Regions from separate parts of the Priestia sp. FSL H7-0729 genome, predicted to be linked through region 3. Evidence: predicted binding sites of a transcription regulator. Region 3 holds the regulator's gene; each other region holds the start of a gene.
What was found. Region 3 encodes Rex, which represses fermentation and respiration genes when NADH is low (regulators of the CRP and FNR family bind a similar motif). Its sites were predicted from a motif close to TTGTGAAATATTTCACAA; they were not measured.
Positions count from the first base shown of each region.

Region 1: the regulator Rex is predicted to act here: its motif matches at 3,115-3,132, upstream of nadA (quinolinate synthase NadA).
Region 2: the regulator Rex is predicted to act here: its motif matches at 2,417-2,434, upstream of adhE (bifunctional acetaldehyde-CoA/alcohol dehydrogenase).

Region 1 covers NZ_JBBOTQ010000026.1:10,658-17,039, reverse strand. Annotated here, with positions in the region: gene nadC (carboxylating nicotinate-nucleotide diphosphorylase) at 1-437, opposite strand, end outside; gene nadB (L-aspartate oxidase) at 434-2,068, opposite strand; gene nadA (quinolinate synthase NadA) at 2,104-3,042, opposite strand; gene ftsH (ATP-dependent zinc metalloprotease FtsH) at 3,343-5,391, opposite strand; gene hpt (hypoxanthine phosphoribosyltransferase) at 5,492-6,031, opposite strand; gene tilS (tRNA lysidine(34) synthetase TilS) at 6,084-6,382, opposite strand, start outside.
Region 2 covers NZ_JBBOTQ010000004.1:298,997-305,378, forward strand. Annotated here, with positions in the region: gene MHH93_RS12495 (hypothetical protein) at 1-372, shown strand, start outside; gene MHH93_RS12500 (hypothetical protein) at 566-1,279, shown strand; gene MHH93_RS12505 (Crp/Fnr family transcriptional regulator) at 1,368-2,084, opposite strand; gene adhE (bifunctional acetaldehyde-CoA/alcohol dehydrogenase) at 2,515-5,127, shown strand; gene pflB (formate C-acetyltransferase) at 5,999-6,382, shown strand, end outside.
Region 3 covers NZ_JBBOTQ010000017.1:65,521-71,902, reverse strand. Annotated here, with positions in the region: gene MHH93_RS25300 (AAA family ATPase) at 1-139, opposite strand, end outside; gene MHH93_RS25295 (hypothetical protein) at 132-659, opposite strand; gene MHH93_RS25290 (hypothetical protein) at 961-1,491, opposite strand; gene MHH93_RS25285 (amidohydrolase) at 1,531-2,835, opposite strand; gene MHH93_RS25280 (redox-sensing transcriptional repressor Rex) at 2,822-3,475, opposite strand; gene dinG (ATP-dependent DNA helicase DinG) at 3,694-6,382, opposite strand, start outside.

The DNA of each region.
Region 1 (6,382 bases), on a different contig from region 3:
TTCTCAAGTAATCGGTGACCCGGCGTTGTCTTACGCGTATCCACCAATCTGGTCTCAAGACCATCTAACACATCCACGTAGGCACGCGTACGCGTAGCTATTCCGGACATACGTTGCAGCAAATTAAGTGCCAGTCGTTCCCCCGTAAGCAGTGAATGTGTACTTCCCTCTACCTCCGCCAAAATCGTGCCATGGGTAACCTTGTCGCCGTCTGTTACCTTCGGTGTAAATACAAGATCAGGATCAACGACCTGAAATACAAGTTCAGCCACAGTCATGCCTGCAATAATCCCATTGTCTTTGGCGTGTATAATGGCCTTGGATTGGTTCCCTGCCGGGATCGTCACACTCGTTGTAACGTCACCTGCACCAACATCTTCACGAAGCCAGTTCTTGATTGATTCGATAAGCCCTTCATTATATCCGTTCAGTATCATGACATCAATTCCTCCACAATGGCTTGTTCTCGTTGCTGCAGACTATGCTTCTGCCACACGATATCATCACGTGCCGGGAAATCTTCACGATAGTGAGCCCCACGACTCTCCTCGCGGTGTAATGCGCCGCTGGTAACTAACCAGGCACAGGTCAGCAGATTGGCATACTCCAGCTCTTCCTTATGCGTGAGTGTCTGATCAAAATATTGTAATTCCTGTTGCAGTTTGCCCATGGCCTTCTGCAGGTCCTCACCATTCCGGCGTAAGCCTACCTGACGAACCATCATTTTCTGTAATCGTAAGCGTCTTTCGGATACCGGCTTCTGCTCTTCCATGATCTTGTTGATCTTGCTATTCATGACCGCAGATGAAGGTGCACCCGCTCTTACTTGTAATGAACCAAGCGGAGGAAGAGATTGAATACGATCAACAATTCTCCTCCCAAATACAATCGCTTCTGATAAAGAGTTGCTTGCAAGGCGGTTGGCTCCATGCACTCCTGTAGAAGACACCTCACCACAAGCAAATAATCGGGAGATGCTGCTCTCTCCACTTAAATCCGTTTTTACGCCACCCATCATGTAATGGGCAGCAGGTGCAACGGGAATCCAGTCCGTTGTCATGTCCAATCCATAACGCATACAAGTCTCATATATGGTAGGGAACCGATGCTTGATCATCTCTGGCTGTTCATGCGTAATGTCCAAATACACAAAGGTACTGTTGGTGGACTCCATCTCACTAACAATCGCTCGCGCCACGATATCGCGTGGGGCCAGTTCAAGCTGGGCATGATATCGATCCATGAAGCGTTCGCCCTTCACATTGCGCAGATATGCTCCTTCGCCGCGTACGGCTTCTGACACAAGGAAACGCGGGGCCCCCGGGTAACAAAGAGAGGTGGGATGAAATTGGATGAATTCCATGTCACGCACGATGGCACCAGCCCGGTAGGCCATCGCTACACCATCGGCAGTAGCTACGTCGGGGTTCGTTGTGTATCGGTATAGTTGTCCTGCCCCACCAGAACAAAGAACTGTTGCCTGTGCCTTAACGAACACTTGCGATCCATCATCCTTCTGAACCAGTGCGCCAATGCATTCCCCTCGCTCTGTAATCAGGTCAACAACAAAATGCTCATCCCATACTTCAATCCCTGGATGCTCATTCACTTCGACAGCAAGTGCACGTACAATCTCATATCCCGTGGCATCCCCGTTGGCATGCAAAATACGGCGGTGGCTATGCGCACCTTCCTGCGTCAATGCCAACTCGCCGTTCTCCAGATCAAACAAAGTACCCAGACGAATCAGTTCCTTCACTCCGTCCGGACCCTCATTCACCAATACCTCTACCGCCTCGGAGCGGCATAAGCCCGCTCCTGCAACAAGTGTGTCCTGCAAGTGGTACGCAGGTGAATCATCCTCAGCAATAACCGCAGCGATTCCTCCCTGCGCATATCTGGTGTTACTTTCAAGTAATGACTTCTTCGTGATCATTAATACACGTTGTTGCTCACTTGCCTTAATGGCAGTAAACAAACCAGCAATCCCTGAGCCTATAACCAGTACATCCGTCTCTACCATGGGTAGCGCAGACAGATCGAAATCAACTAAATATTGCGGTATCATGTTATTCACCTGTCTTGGAGCAAGAGTAGCGCATCCTATTTTACCAACAACATGCGCTCTAGTGATTCTCTGGCTTTGTCGGCAACAGCCGGTGGCACGTAGATCTGCGGCTTCATCGTTTCCAGGCATTTCACCAGTTTCTTCAAGTTATTCACTTTCATGTTGGGACATACGAGGAACTTGGTAGCAAAATGGAACTGTTTATCCGGACTATCCAGACGAAGCTGATATCCTGTACCATCTTCGGTACCTACGATAAATTCCTTCGCTGATGAATTTTTGCAATACTCCAGAATGGCTGTTGTACTTCCTACGAAATCACCCATCTCTACAACCTCAGGACGGCACTCTGGATGGACAACAAACTCCGCATTTGGATGCTTGGCTCTCATCTCCACCACATCTTTGACTGTGAGCATATCATGCGTGTTGCAGTAACCTTCCCAGATAATCATTTTCTTGTCTGTATGCTGCTGCACATAATGTCCAAGGTTTTTATCCGGAACCCAGATAATTTCGTCAGAATCCACCGATTGAATAACCCGAACCGCATTCGCTGAAGTACAACAGATGTCAGTCTCTGCCTTGATCTCAGCCGAGGAATTGATATAAGTAACCACCTTGGCATTAGGGTGTTGTGCTTTTAATTTGCGTAGTCCATCCACATTCACCATATCGGCCATTGGGCAGCCCGCACGCTCATCCGGGATAATAACTGTTTTATTTGGTGCCAAAATTTTAGCGCTTTCACCCATAAAATGAACACCACAGAAAACGATCACATCCGCATCGGTTTGTGCTGCCTTCTGGGCTAACAGAAACGAATCTCCACGGAAGTCAGCAACCTCCTGTACCTCGTCACGTTGGTAATAATGAGCAAGAATAATGGCATTACGTTCCTTCTTCAATTCCATCAGCCGCTCACGCAGCTCACGGTTCATCTCAGCCTTGCGCTCTAAAGCCAGAGCTTCCACCAGTGATCCTCTCCTTTATCGGGACAGCGTCATGCGCTGTTTCGTAGGGCTATCCTAAGTCGTTAACATCGCTTGAGAAACGAATCACAAGCGGTTTAACAACTAATTTACACAACGTTCACGACTCTGTCAATAAATGAAAAAGGCTCAGTACAACGCTGTAACCACCCGTTTGCTAACTGGTTCGCCATCTAACTCCCGTTTATCTTTATCTATCCTCTTTTAAAATAAAGGACAAAAAAAGAGAGCCCGTGGGCTCTCCTGATTTCACCTGCTGGTATAGCCAGATGTATTATGCATTTAAGACGTTGGCTTCGTTCCGCCGTCATCCGGGTTATTGTTATTACCTTTTTCCAGATTCGGAGCTTCGTTTGGAATGTCTCCGGCTGGTGGCTCAGGCGTTTCATCTTTACCTTGAATACGGACACGCACATCACCGATGTTATCGATGATTGGCTCTCCGCCTTCAGTTGGTGTGCCTTCACCATCATTGTCGTTGTTCTCTGCTTTTGGAGTTAAGGAACCTGTTTCGATCAATTGCTTGATCTGATCCATTTCCAAAGTCTCTACCTCAAGCAAAGTTTGAGCAATCAGATGCATCTCTTTTGAATGTTTAACAAGCAAGTCTTTACATTTCTCGTAACATTCATTGATAAAGCGTTGCATTTCCTGATCAATCTCATACGCAATGGAATCCGAGTAATTCTGTTCATGACCGATATCCCGACCAAGGAATACCTGTCCTTGTGAACTTCCGAATTGCATAGGTCCCAATTTCTCACTCATACCGTATTCCATAACCATGCTGCGAACAATACCTGTCGCTTGCTGGAAGTCACTGTATGCACCAGTACCAATCTCTCCGATGAACAATTCTTCAGCTACACGACCTCCGAGAAGTCCGGTTACTTTATCCAACAGTTCCTGCTTGGTAACCAGCATACGGTCTTCTTTTGGCAACATGATTACATATCCACCCGCACGTCCACGCGGGATAATGGTCACTTTATGTACCATATCAGCATGTTCCAGGAAGTATCCTACAATGGTATGGCCTGCTTCGTGATAAGCAACGATTCGTTTCTCACGATCACTGATGACACGGCTTTTCTTCTCCGTACCAACGATGACGCGGTCAATCGCTTCGTCAACTTCTTTCATGGAAATATCTTTACGATTACGACGTGCTGCCAGCAATGCCGCTTCGTTCAAGAGATTCTCCAAATCAGCACCAGAGAAACCTGTTGTACGCTTCGCGATAATATCCATCTTCACATCTTTGGTCAATGGTTTATTACGGGAATGTACTTTCAGGACAGCTTCACGACCTCTTACATCAGGGCGGTCAACCGTAATTTGACGGTCAAAACGTCCTGGACGCAGCAAGGCAGGGTCCAAAATATCTGCACGGTTCGTTGCAGCTACGATGATAATACCTTCGTTCGCTCCAAAACCGTCCATCTCAACGAGCAACTGGTTGAGTGTTTGCTCACGCTCATCGTGACCACCACCAAGACCAGCACCACGCTGACGTCCTACAGCATCAATCTCATCGATAAAGATGATACATGGCGCATTTTTCTTCGCATTTTCAAACAAATCACGTACACGTGATGCACCGACACCGACAAACATTTCAACGAAGTCGGAACCTGAAATACTGAAGAATGGTACACCCGCTTCACCGGCAACGGCACGAGCGAGCAACGTTTTACCAGTACCTGGAGGACCTACGAGCAATACGCCCTTAGGAATCCGTGCACCTACTGCTGCGAATTTACGAGGGTCCTTGAGGAAGTCTACAACCTCAACAAGTTCCTGTTTCTCTTCGTCAGCACCCGCAACATCTTCAAATGTAACCCGCTTCTTCTCTTCGTTATAGAGACGAGCACGGCTTTTACCAAAGTTCATTACTTTACCGCCGCCGCCTTGAGCCTGATTAAACAGGAAGAAGAACAGCAGGAACATAATGATCAAAGGGATAAAGGAAGTCAGCAACGTCAACCAGATGCTGTCACCTTTCATTGGCTCCTGATGATATTGGAAATTGTTAGTTTCACTTGCAGCTACAAGCTCACTAATTGCCTCATCCGTAGGAGGAATATACGTTGAGAAATTTTCTGATTTGGCGCCATCTGGTGCCTTCTTGTATTGACCGGTCACGAGATACGTTTGACCGTTGAATTGAACCGTCAATTCAGAGACATTGTTGGCTTTGATCGCTGCACGCAACTGATCATATCTAGGATTATCGGTGGCTTCGCCGCCATTGCTGACGAACTGGACTATCCCCACCACAACTAAAAAAAGAATCAAATAAAAACCAGAATTCCGGATGAACCGATTCATCCCCTACCTCCTCTCGAGACACTTTAATTATTTTAACATAGCCCGACATGGCTTCTCAACAGAAGCCAAGAACAGCTCAAGGCTTGGGTCGGGCAGGATATTAGCTACTATAGACTTCCGGCTTCAAAATCCCGATATAGGGCAGGTTCCGGTACTTCTCCGCAAAATCCAAACCGTAACCAACGATGAACGCGTCAGGAATGTCAAAGCCTGTGTAATGAGCTTCCAACTCAACTTTACGCCCTGAAGGCTTGTCGAACAGCGTAACCACACGCACCGATTCGGCACCGCGGTTTTCTAACAGTTCAATCAGATAGCTGAGTGTAAGTCCGCTGTCGATAATATCTTCGACAATCAGAACTTCCCGTCCTTCAACGGACACATCCAGATCCTTAATGATTTTGACAACACCTGATGACTTGGTGGAAGCGCCGTAACTGGATACCGCCATAAAATCCATTTCAACAGGTACCGTTATGTTTTTAACCAAATCAGCCATAAATATAAACGCACCCTTGAGCACACAAATGACCAAAGGATTGCGGTTTGCATATTCGGCACTTAGTGTTGCGCCTAATTCCTTGACTTTACTCTGAATTTCTTCTTCACTGATCAATACTTCCTGAATGTCGTTCTGCAACTGTGCGAACCTCCTAAGTTATACTATGAAAGCCTTACCTGAACCATAACCACTACCCCTGAATCGCTGAATCGCCTACAGTCATGTACAGGATTGCGGAAGTGCCCTCCCTGACAGGAGCCACACTGGACCGTCGAACACCCGGTAACCAGATGATATGACCTGCTCCATCACATACCACAGGAATACGTGGACGGACAGATGGGGGGATTTTCTCATCGATGAAAATATTTTTCACCTTTTTGCTTCCGTTTAATCCCATCACTTTCATGGTATCTCCAGGTAACCGTGAACGCACAACCAGCGGCAAAAGCAGTTGATCCGCATCAAACGCGGCTTGATCCGCCGATT
Region 2 (6,382 bases), on a different contig from region 3:
ATGCTGATTCAGGCGGTTGTCTGGTCCCAATATGAGAAAATTCGAATGTTTGCGCCATGGCTTGGTGATGAACCCTTTTACAGCGTGCAGGAACTGGATGTTATTGCCCGTTATATTGTACCTACCTATTTCTCGGAACGGCCTTTGCATGAGCAGGGGAAGGTATTCAAGGTCCATCAACAATATGGGCAGATTCCGTTGTATCAGGAGTATGTCGACGCACCTTCATGTTGCGTGCAGGTGGACGGTGGATTGCTTGAAGGGCGATTGCTGACAGGTGTATATGTATCTGAGGAGCAGTTCTTCGGGCTTAATCCCTATCTGAAAGATGGTGATGGAGGACGAACATACATGCAGGCTTGTGTCCAATAACAGCAACCAATGAGATCTGAAAATTGATTATGATAGGAGAGCCTGTATGCGGGCTCTCTTTCTTGTACAAGCCCGATTTGGAGGGGGCACCATAAAAGTAACGGCTTTGACACTTTTTTTTGTTGAGTGTTGTGCCATAATAGAGGTTATGGACAACAGGGTGAATGATTTTACGCAGGGTGGTGTTACCTACATGATGAAGAAAATCCCCGGTTACATAGGTGTATGTTTGCTCCTACTGGTGATCCTGGCTGGTTGTAGTGAGACGCAGCCTTCTGAGCAGCCAATTGTCAAAGAGACAGACACAGCGAATACGATTACAGTGGCTGTAGATGGCAGTACGTTTTTGCCTGATGCAACAAAGTCCATTAAGCGAGATTTTAGTGAGGGTTTGACACTTAAAAAAGCATTACTTAATAGCGGACTGGTTGATTTTACGGCAGATGGAAAACGGATTCAATCCGTTGGTGAAGTGTCTCTGGATTCTTCGCTTAGCTGGGCTGTCAAATTAAATGGCAAGGATATTGAACAGGAAGATTGGAACATGGAGCTTCATGCCAAAGATGAAGTGATCATTTACGTGAAAGCCGCTGACAGTGGGGGAGATGGCGTTGCATATCAGACAACATTACTCAAGGTTAGCGGTGGAAACATTATGCCAACTCTCAATCGTCAATATGCCGGAGTCTACGTTCAAGAGTGCACCGTTCGCGATGTGTTGAAGTCCAGCGGGATTGTAAGAATGTCGGAGAATAACAAATTCGTCGTTGCGGTCGAGAATGTCACACCTCGCATGAATGAGCGGTGGGTTATCATGGTGAATGACAAAGAATTAATGGAAAATGGTTTGGACATGAAATTGAATCCACGTGATGCGGTGAAGCTTGAATTAACCAATGCATCCTAAGTATACGAAGAAGCCCAATCTCTACTTAGAGAACTGGGCTTTTTTGCATTAAAATATATGAGCAACATTCGATTAGCATAGTCATTTATTAAATACGACAGATCTCGTTCGGGCAAAGTTCACAGTGACAGATCCCTTGCAGCATCTTCAGATCTTTGATGACGATCATGCCGTTGTCATATTCAATCGCATCTTTCTTGCGCAGATCGCTCAACATGCGGTTTACACTTTCACGGGTAGCTCCAATCATATTGGACAGGTCGGTGTGGGTAATTTTTTTGTGAATAATGACATGCTCTCCATGAGGTTCACCATACGAATTCGACAATCGAATGAGGGTGGAGCAGAGCGCACCTGGTTTGCCATATAACATTAGATCCCGGAACTTCGTCTGTGTCAACCGGTGGTGGATGCCCATCCATTTCATAAAGTCGATTGCGAAGTCACAATGCTGGCAGATTAGCATCTCCAGGTCCTTATGCTCCAGTACACCGATCTCACTGTCTTCCAGTACTTCCGCTGAGAAGGTATGTTTAGAGCCGAAGAAGGGATCAGCCTGACCAATCATATCACCGGACTGATACATGTACATGATTAATTCCTTGCCTTCATCCGTGGATTTGGTGATCTGGGCACGGCCCCGTTTCATATAATAAAGTTTGTCAGAGACGTCCCCTTCCCAGTACAGATGTGTACCTTCGGGATAAGTTCTATCTTTCATGGTAACCAGCAGATGGTTGAAATTCGCTTCCGAGAAACAGTTGGTATTGCCGCGTTTTTCCAGTACAGTCGTTAGTTCTATCATAAGTCTATCTCCCCTTTGTGTCCGTCGGTCGGATTCCTGTAGTTTACAGTAGCCCCCGAGGTTTGCCGCAAACCGTTGCCGTCCTGATCAGGGTCATCTCGGCCGGGAAGAAGGACGGTACAAATTGCGGTGGTTCAATTTTTAAGTTCAGTATATACCTAATCTTACCGTTTGAGGGGGAAGGAAAGGGGGCAAAAATGACGAAATTTCAAACATTGTGATAAAATTCACTTTTAGTGGAGAGGATGATTTTTACAGCCCTATATTTTAAATAGGAAGTGAAAATGGTTGGATGAAGGACACTACAAAACTTAAATTAAATTTGTTATACTTTGTGAAAAAAATCACATAATTAAGTTTAGTGGCATGTTACGATGTGAATGTAAAGAAGAGAGACAAACCAATACGAACCTTTAGGAGGATGAGGGAGATGGCTGTAAAGAACGAAGTCGCCCCAGCAAAAGAACCGACAGCAGGTCAGTATATTCAAACGTTAATCGACAAAGCGAATAAGGCACACGCAGCATTCATGAAGATGGATCAGAAGCAGATTGACCGAATTGTGCAAGCAATGGCGCTTGCGGGTCTGGATAAACACATGATGCTCGCCAAGATGGCCGTAGAAGAAACAGGCCGCGGAGTATATGAGGATAAAATCACTAAAAATATATTTGCAACAGAATATGTGTACCACAGCATCAAGTACGACAAAACTGTAGGTGTGATTGAAGATAACGAGTATGAAAGCTTCCAGAAAATTGCGGAGCCGGTTGGTATTATTATGGGAATTACACCCGTCACGAATCCAACATCAACGACGATGTTTAAAGCACTGATCTCCATTAAGACGCGTAACCCGATTATCTTTGGTTTCCACCCATCTGCACAGAATTGTAGCCGGGAAGCTGCCAAAATCCTGCGTGATGCAGCGGTGAAGCATGGTGCTCCAGAGGATTGTATCCAGTGGATTGATGAACCTTCCATGGATCGTACGAACGAACTGATGAATCACAATGATGTGGCTCTCATTCTGGCAACCGGCGGATCCGGCATGGTACGTGCAGCGTACAGCTGCGGTAAACCTGCACTGGGCGTAGGACCGGGTAACGTACCTTGCTTTATCGAGAAAAGCGCGGATATCAATCAGGCAGTGACGGATCTGATCTTGTCGAAATCCTTCGACAACGGTATGATCTGTGCTTCCGAGCAAGCGGTCATCATTGAAGAACCGATCTTTGATCAAGTGAAGAAAAAAATGATCGCAAATGGCTGTTACTTTGTTAACAAAGATGAAGCAGCAAAATTGACAGCAGGAGCAATTAACGCCGAGAAATGTGCGGTGAATCCGGCAATTGTTGGTCAATCTGCAGTGAGCATTGCGAAGTTGTGCGGTATTGAAGTTCCGGCAGGCACCAAAATTCTCGTGGCCGAGATTGAAGGGGTAGGTACGAAATTCCCATTGTCGGCTGAGAAATTAAGTCCGGTACTGGCTTGTTACAAAGTCAAAACGGCAGCAGAGGGAATTGAACGTGCAGCAGAAGTGGTTGCTTTTGGCGGTATGGGTCACTCCTCGGTTATCCACTCAACAAACGAAGAAGTGATCGGCAAATTCGCAGATCGTCTGCAAACTGGACGGATCATTGTGAACTCACCATCCACACATGGTGCCATCGGGGATATCTACAACACAAACATGCCGTCATTGACACTGGGATGCGGATCATACGGACGTAACTCGACTTCTTCCAACGTAACCGCTGTGAACTTAATCAATGTGAAAAGGGTGGCTCGCCGTACCGTGAATATGCAATGGTTCAAAGTGCCGAACAAAGTCTACTTCGAAAAAGGGGCAACACAGTATCTTGCCAAAATGCCTGACATCACACGTGTGGCGATTATTACCGATGCCATGATGGTGAAGCTTGGATATGTTGAAAAGGTAGAACACTATCTGCGTCAACGCCAAATGCCAGTAGCGATCGAAGTGTTCTCCGATGTAGAGCCAGATCCGTCCACAACAACGGTAGATCGCGGAACCGAAATGATGCGCCGCTTCCAGCCAGACTGCATTATCGCACTCGGCGGCGGATCACCAATGGATGCTGCGAAAGCCATGTGGTTGTTCTATGAATATCCGGACACGGACTTCAACGATCTGAAACAAAAATTCATGGATATCCGCAAACGGATCTACAAATATCCACGTCTCGGCGTAAAAGCGAAATTTGTAGCGATTCCAACCACATCCGGTACAGGTTCTGAAGTGACATCGTTCGCGGTTATCACAGATAAAAATCAAGGTAACACCAAATATCCATTGGCCGACTATGAGCTGACACCAGACGTAGCAATTGTCGATCCGGAGTTCGTATACTCCCTGCCTAGAACAGCCGTTGCAGATACAGGTATGGACGTACTGACGCATGCAATTGAAGCTTATGTGTCTGTCATGGCGAATGATTACACGGATGGACTTGCGATCAAAGCCATTCAACTGGTGTTCCAATACCTGGAGCAATCTGCACTGCAAGGAGATAAACTGGCTCGTGAGAAAATGCATAATGCTTCCACAATTGCCGGTATGGCGTTTGCCAACGCATTCCTGGGCATTAACCACAGCTTGGCGCATAAATGGGGCGGTCAGTATCATACTGCACACGGACGTACCAATGCAATTCTGATGCCGCACGTTATTCGTTACAACGCGAAAAAACCGACCAAATTTGCATCGTTCCCGAAATATTCGCACTTTGTAGCGGATGAGCGGTATGCCGAAATTGCCCGGATTCTAGGGTTGCCTGCACGTACGACAGAAGAAGGCGTAACCAGTCTGATCAATGCCATTCGCAAACTGAACAAAACTTTGGGCATTGAAGAATCGTTCCAGGAAATCGGATTTGATGCCAAAGACTTTGAAGCACATGTAGATTATCTGGCAGACCGTGCCTTCGAAGACCAATGTACAACCGCCAATCCGAAGTTGCCGCTGGTAACTGAACTGGCTGATGTGTACCGCAACGCATTCTACGGCAAGTTTGAATAATGAATTAGAACGAAGAGAGTGCCTTACGGCAAGAAGATCAGGGTTCCCCGAGAGGGGAGCCCCGATTGCCGTCTTTTTAGAGGTTACACCAAATTCGTGATTGAGTGAGATATTAACACGATGACGAACAAAGGAACGGGCAGAAAAACAGAAAAGCGAAGCATCTGTTTTCAGGAAATAGTCCTAAGTCCTTGTTTGTTCCGAGTTTAACGGAGCAATGGTCCTAAAGAGGTTAAACGGAATCCTTGATGAGGTCGTTTAAACAATCCCTTTACACGACAACGGAGGGGCAGAAATAACCTGAAAAAGCGAAGCTTGCATCTTCGAAATAAATTTTGACCTTTTTGTTTTATCAGTTGAACTACACATGTACACGATAACGGAGAGGAGAGAAAAAACCTGAAGAAGCGGAGCATTCGCCTTTATCACTGGATTTTCACCTTTGAAAAAGTGAATCAAAAAATCCGGGGATAACAGCGATCGGAAGGTTATTCTCTACTTGCAGTGGCCAGTGTACACCACCTAATGTTCATTCGCTTTTTCAGTAAATTTAAATAGTGAGCAGCGATTGGAAGACTATTCTCTCCACGGAGTGACCAAGTGTGAATCTAAAGAGGTTCAATGGGACACAGCGCAGGTGGAGTGAGTTAGTTCACTGACTTTGTGACAAAAATCACAGATGATGAAAGCCCCAAGACGTATACTGAAAATGTAAGAAAAACATTCATCCCGCGGTTCCGGTTCCCAAGTAGAGAGAACATGTTCCGGTTTATGTGAAACAATTCACATTAATCGCGGCTCTGGGCACACAATGCTACGAATGAGGCAAGATGTTATGTGTCCAGAAATCCAAATTAGTGGAGGGATTAAGATGTCGGTGATTGAAAAAGATGTCAAACAACAAACAGGTTGGAGAAACTTTACCAAAGGAACATGGACCAAATCCGTAGATGTGAATGATTTTCTGGCACACAACTTGTCTCCGTATTACGGTGATGAAGCATTTCTCGCAGGTGCAACCCAGAATACCAAAGAATTGTGGGAGATTGTATCTGATCTGACCAAAAAAGAACGGGATAACGGCGGTGTCCTTGACGTTGATGTGAACACACCAGCGACAATTGTTTCTCACCAACCAGGTTATCTGGATCAATCCAAAGAGCAGATTGTCGGCGTTCAGACCGATGCTCCATTCAGACGTTCCATTCAACCAACAGGCGGAATCCGGATGATGATTGATGCATGTGAAGCATAT
Region 3 (6,382 bases):
GCATTTGCATCATGAACAACAAAGCTCCAACAAACACCGCTGCAATTAGAATCGGAACAATATTAACACCAGTAAAAGCAAGAAAAATAATCAACACGGGGACAAATCCAATGGCAATTTCTTTGGTCCACTTAGGCATTAGGCCACACTCCTATCTGACCGGGCACACGCGGCAGAATAATAAACTTGCTGGCATCTCCGTCTCTGAGACTGACATATACATTGTTGTCATCCATCGCTGTATTTACCTTTATTCCATTCGTAGCCATCTTCGACAATGTTGGTGTAATCTCGGTGTACTGTTTGTTCTCCATCGCCTGAGCTACGGTAAACATCGCATCACCCCACCAACTTTCCAGTGCTTCACTGGAATGATCCACAACATCCAACTTGAGTGAACGGGTTCCAATCAAGGTCTGTCCTTCTTTGTGAATATATTGGACCAGTCTGCCCAAATCAACATCAGGTTTCAGATCGAGTTTCAATTGTACGTCATTGCGGTTAATAGTTAATTGAACGTCATTGACTCCATCGTACTGGGTAACCATTTTTTCAATCGGATTCTGCAAAGCCACCTGACGATACACAAACCAACCTCCAAACAACACAACGGCTGAAATGACGGCAGTTAAAGCAATAGGCAATACTTTTAGCTTCAAGTGAATTACCCCTCCCAGATTTTGGCCCAACCTACTGGCTTATTGGTATATACGAATATGTGCACATTGACTCCTGCGAGAATTTCGACAGGTTTATTTGTTTATGAATGTAACTTTGAGTACATATCTGAGTATATCACATCGTATATACAATTTCGAAGGCGAAAATATGAATAAATTATTAATTTTAACTATTTAAATCAAAACTGTTCACAGGCAACACAAAGAACCGGTTCAGTCGGATATCCGTCTGCCGGTTCTTTCATCTCTATGATTCTCTAGCTAAGTTACTCTATCGGTTCTAACTGTTCGGGAGTGTATAGACCAAGTCCACCTGTTCTCCATTGCTAAAACGATAAAACCGATAGTGGTTATGCGTACCGTCTTTATAATACACTTGCCACACATATATTCCATTCACAACACCGGGCATGATTCGTTTAATCTCACCGGCAGGAACTTCGGAGCCAAAGCGATTGCGTATCTGTGCTTCGGACATGCCATTCTGCAGCAGCTCACTGTGTATAGCGTTAGCACCCTTAGCGGGTTGATTGTTTGCATCGAATTTAACCCAGACCATAACATCCTGGTTATCCTTATTTTTGCCGGTCAGGGTCCAGTAGATGTTGTCAGAGCCTTCTTTATCTCCCCAGATGTACTTACGCAATTCATCATGAGATGTAATGCCCAGTTGCTCCTGTGCTGCCTGTATGGCGAGCGCTTCTTCCTTGCGTTGGTCCTGTGTGACATACACGTAATAACGCTGAAGTCCAAACAGAATCAGAACCAGTGCAAGCAGCGAAATCCATATCCACTTCTTTTTTTTCTTCAAAAGCCGAACTTCCTTTCCCTATGATGCTCTGCAATGCAATTAACGAGCAAGCAAACCATCAAATGCCAATTGAGACTCACGCAAAATGCGCTCTTCATCCAGCGTCAGACATTCGCCATGTTTAACCACTTGTTTACCGTCCACCCATACGTGCTCCACATCTTTGGCAGAGGCCGAATAGATCGTATGTGAGATCAGGTCTGTATGTGGGTAGAAGTGTGCCTGTTCAATGTCCAGGGCGATGAAATCAGCCTTCATGCCTACCTGAAGCGCTCCGGTGTTGTTCAGGAAGATGGATTTAGCACCATATGAAGTTCCGAGTAGTAACGCTTCGCCCGCTGGCACGGCCGTCGGGTCACCAGACACACCTTTGTGGATCAATGCAGCCAATCTCATTTCCTCAAACATATCCAAGTTGTTGTTGCTTGCCGGTCCGTCTGTTCCGAGTGACACCGTAACTCCTGCTTTCAGCAGTGCTGGTACCCGCGCAACACCGGAAGCAAGTTTCAGGTTACTTCCCGGGTTATGGGATACAGCCACATCATGGCGGGCCAAAATTTCAATCTCTTCATCATTCAGATGCACCGCATGTGCAACCAGGGATGGACGGGAGAAAAAGCCCAGTTTCTCCAGATGTGCCACAGGACGCAGTCCATAGTCTGTAACGTTCTGTTCCACTTCACGCAGCGTTTCCGACATATGTGTATGCAGAGGAAGGTTAAGGTCATTTGCGACCTGTACAAGCTTCTCTATGTAGTCAGGAGGGCATGTATATGGTGCGTGTGGTGAGATTACGGTTGTGATGCGACCATCTGCCTGTCCATTCCACTCACGTGCAAACGCTGCCGACTCCTCCAGTTTCCGCAATTGCTCTTCTTCCGAACACAGCCCGATTACACCACGTGCCAGTGCTGCTCTAACGCCGGATTGTTCCACCACTTTGGCAACTTGATCCATGTGATCATACATGTCCAGGAAAGCTGTAGTTCCACCTTTCAACATTTCAAGCACAGATAGCGAAGTTCCCCAGTATACGTCTTCTGAAGTCATTTTCGCTTCCATCGGCCACATTTTTTCTTGCAACCATACTTGCAACGCCAGATCATCTCCGTGCCCTCTAAGCAATGACATCGCTGCATGACCATGCGTATTGATCAGACCCGGCAGGAAGAACAATCCTTTTCCATCCACTTTGGTACAATTCTCGTCTCCATCCGGCAATGTCTCACCAATATGCACAATCTTGTCATTCTCGACAACCATGTATCCTTGAACTACATTCCAAGTTGCGCCTTCATTCACGGCAAATTTGCCGTTGTGGATTACCCATCTATTTGTTGTCATCTTGCTCGTCGTCCTTTCCAGTCTCCAAGTAATAGGCCAAACTTAGCAGATCCGTTGTAAAGTCAGCATGGTGAATGCGGATGTGCGGCGGTGTTTTTAGAATAGTTGGTGCAAAATTAAGTATCGCTTCGATTCCGGATTCAATCAGCTGATCAGCTACATTTTGGGCTTCCGTATCCGGAACGGTAATAATCCCGATGCGGATGTTATCCGTTTTAACCGCTTCCGTTAATTCGTTCATTGGTTTTACCTTCAAACTGTTGATTTGACTACCAATCTTCGGTCCATATGCATCGAATACAGCAACAATCTTCATGTTGTCTTTCAGATATGCGTTGTAGTTGGACAAGGCCTGTCCGAGGTTACCCGCGCCTACCAGAGCTACATTGATTTGCTGATCGATTTTGAGAATGTGACGAATCTTCTCGATCAAATAGGAAACATCATACCCGATCCCTTTACGACCAAAATCACCGAAATAAGCCAGGTCTTTTCGAATTTGGGCCGGATTCAGATCCAGCCGCTGTCCAAGCTCTTGAGAAGAAACAGTAGCCACCTCACGCTGATGTAACTCGCTCAAATAGCGCAAGTATACAGGCAGACGTCGTACCACCGCTTCCGAAATTTTATCCGATTTCATTTTTGCTCCCCCTTACCAAGCCTACAATAAAATAATAGATGAAAAGATGAGCATTCTGTATAAACTCAGAGATAGATGTGACATTTTATACAGAATGCTCCTTGTAATTTAGGTTATAAGTTCTTACGTGCAACTGCTTTAATCGGATACGGAAATATCTAATAAAGTTTAACGCCAATCGATCATGTCATGCAATGATATAACGAAAAAAACAACCATTATTCTTGTTCATTAGCAGATTTTTCTAACCACTCGGTAATTCGTGGAACCATCTGCTCCGTGAGCATATGCTCCATTTTTGGACCAGGTAATGAATATAAAAAGAATTTACCATAGTACGCTTCAATCACCCGAGTATCATAAACAATGACAATACCTCTGTCCTTCGCTGTACGCACCAATCGGCCAAATCCTTGCTTGAAACGTATGACCGCTTGTGGCACGGACAGTTTCATGAACGGATTTTTCTTTTGTTCCTGAAGCAACTCACTCTTGGCTTCCACCAAAGGATGATTCGGCGGCTGGAAAGGCAGGCGCACAATAGCGAGACAGGTCAGTGCTTCTCCCGGGATATCTACACCCTCCCAGAAGCTGCTGGTGCCCAGAAGTACCGTAGCTTTGGCATCCTGGAACCTGCGAGTCAACTTGGAGCGGCTTCCACTGTCCACACCTTGGCCCAACAACGAGATGTCATTACCAGACAGTGCCTCTTTCAGCGGATCATAGACCTGTCGCAGCATCTTGTATGAAGTAAACAGAACCATCATGCGTCCACGCGTGGCAATTGCGGTCTCTGCGAGTGACTGCACCAGCATATTGACAAAGTGCGCATCACCCACACTGCCCTTCACACTCGGGAAATCACGCGGAATTACGAGAAGCGCCTGATCGCGATAATTGAATGGTGACGGTAGCATCGACGTTAACAGCCGGTTATTCTCAGAGGCTTCCTGTAAGCCAAGCTGCTCAATCATGAACTGGAATGACTTATCCACGGAGAGTGTAGCCGATGTAAGCACAACGCTTTTCTTTTTATCAAAAAACAAATCCTTAAGTTGTGCACTGACATCTACAGGTACGGCATACAGTTGAAGCGATTTACTGCGGAACTGACCGCTGGCTTCCATCCAGTACACCGTTTTCGCATCATCCATACGCATGAAGAAACGCAGATTCTCCTTCAATGTGGTCAGATCTTTCAGCAGTCCTGTAATGTCCGTGATCAGACTATCTGATTGATAATCATCCTGATCCTCTTTCACCTCAAGCAGCAATTTGTCCCCTTTGCGAACCAGATCACCCAGAGTTACATAGATCTGATTCTCCAGATCCTGCAACTCCTGCCATTTTGCAGGTTTTTGAGAGGCCTTTAGACGCAGTGAAAATTGCCCTGTCTCGCCTGGTGAAGCATCACTTCGTTCAGGCAACAGACCGAACAGGGCATCACTCATTCGATCCCACAGTTCTTTAACCTCAACCGCCAGCGGGAACATCTGATCCACCATGGAGCCCCATTGCGCCGAATTCTCATGCCCGGATAACTGCGAACGAAGCATAGGCAGTTGTCCATTACGACTGTCTTTAAACAGACGGGTCAGGGTATGAACCAACGTGAAATATTTCATATGCATTCCAAGATGCTTACCCGCTACATCCTCGAGATGATGGGCCTCATCGATCACAAGACTCTCATAGGCTGGCAACAGCTGATGCGCTGCTTTCACATCCGTAAACAGTTTGGAGTGATTGGTAATGACGATATCAGACAACCCGGCCTCATGTTTGGCGCGATGATAGAAACATTTGCGGAACCATGGGCAGGATCTTCCCAGACATGACTCGGATTCGCTCTGTACCGTTTCCCAGAAGTCGCCTCCGCGTCCGCTAAGGTTAAGCTCCTCATCATCTCCAGTTTCGGTCTGTGTAAGCCAAACGATCATCTGAGCGGCTGTGAAATAATCCTCTTTGGGTGTGGCAAATTCACGTTTATTGATTTTGTGTTCAAATTTGCGCAGGCACAGGTAATGTCCACGTCCCTTGAATACAGCAGCCTTAAACGGAAACGGAACCACTTGGGTCAGCATTGGAATGTCCCGCTCTCTCAATTGCTCCTGCAGATTGATCGTATGCGTGCTGACCATGACTTTCTGTTCTTGCTTCACACTTTCGTAAATAGCAGGTAACAGATAACCCAGAGATTTACCGGTACCCGTTCCAGCTTCGATCAAGAGATGTTTCTCTTCATCCAGGGCTTGCCTTACACTGCTGAACATCTGAGTTTGCGCTTCACGCTCTTCGTAGTGATCCAGCGTATCCTTCAGGTTCTCCCGAACCTGGTCCATGAATTGTTCGAAGGTTACACCTTCGAGGGGATTGCCCTCCCGCTCATCACGTGGTGCACCAATATCAGTCCAATCGCTTACATTCAGAGCAAGCTGCCGATAATAGGTGTGTCCATCGAGATCCTGGATCGGCTCTGCTTCCTTCTCACTGCGCATCCCGTCCAGGAACCAGCCTAAGTCACTGTCTTCTGGTGCAAACAGGTCACTGAGGCGCTGAATCGTTATGAGCGGTAGTTCCTTTAACTCATCCAGACACTTGAGCAGCACATAGGCTGTCGCCAGTGCATCACTGTCTGCCTGATGAGGGCGATCATGTTGAAATCCAAATTCAGAAGACACATAACCGAGTTGATAAGAACCCAGTGATGGGAACGTAATCTTCAGAAAATCAATAGTATCCAGAATACGGCCAGTGAACGGCAGATAACCGCAACGGTCAAGAGCATTCTGCAAAAAGTGAAAATCAAAAGCGACGTTGTGTCCAACAAGCACTACATCGTTAAGTAGCGGAACCATCTCCATCATCATCTCTTCGAGTGAAGGAGCGTCCGCCACATCTTCATCG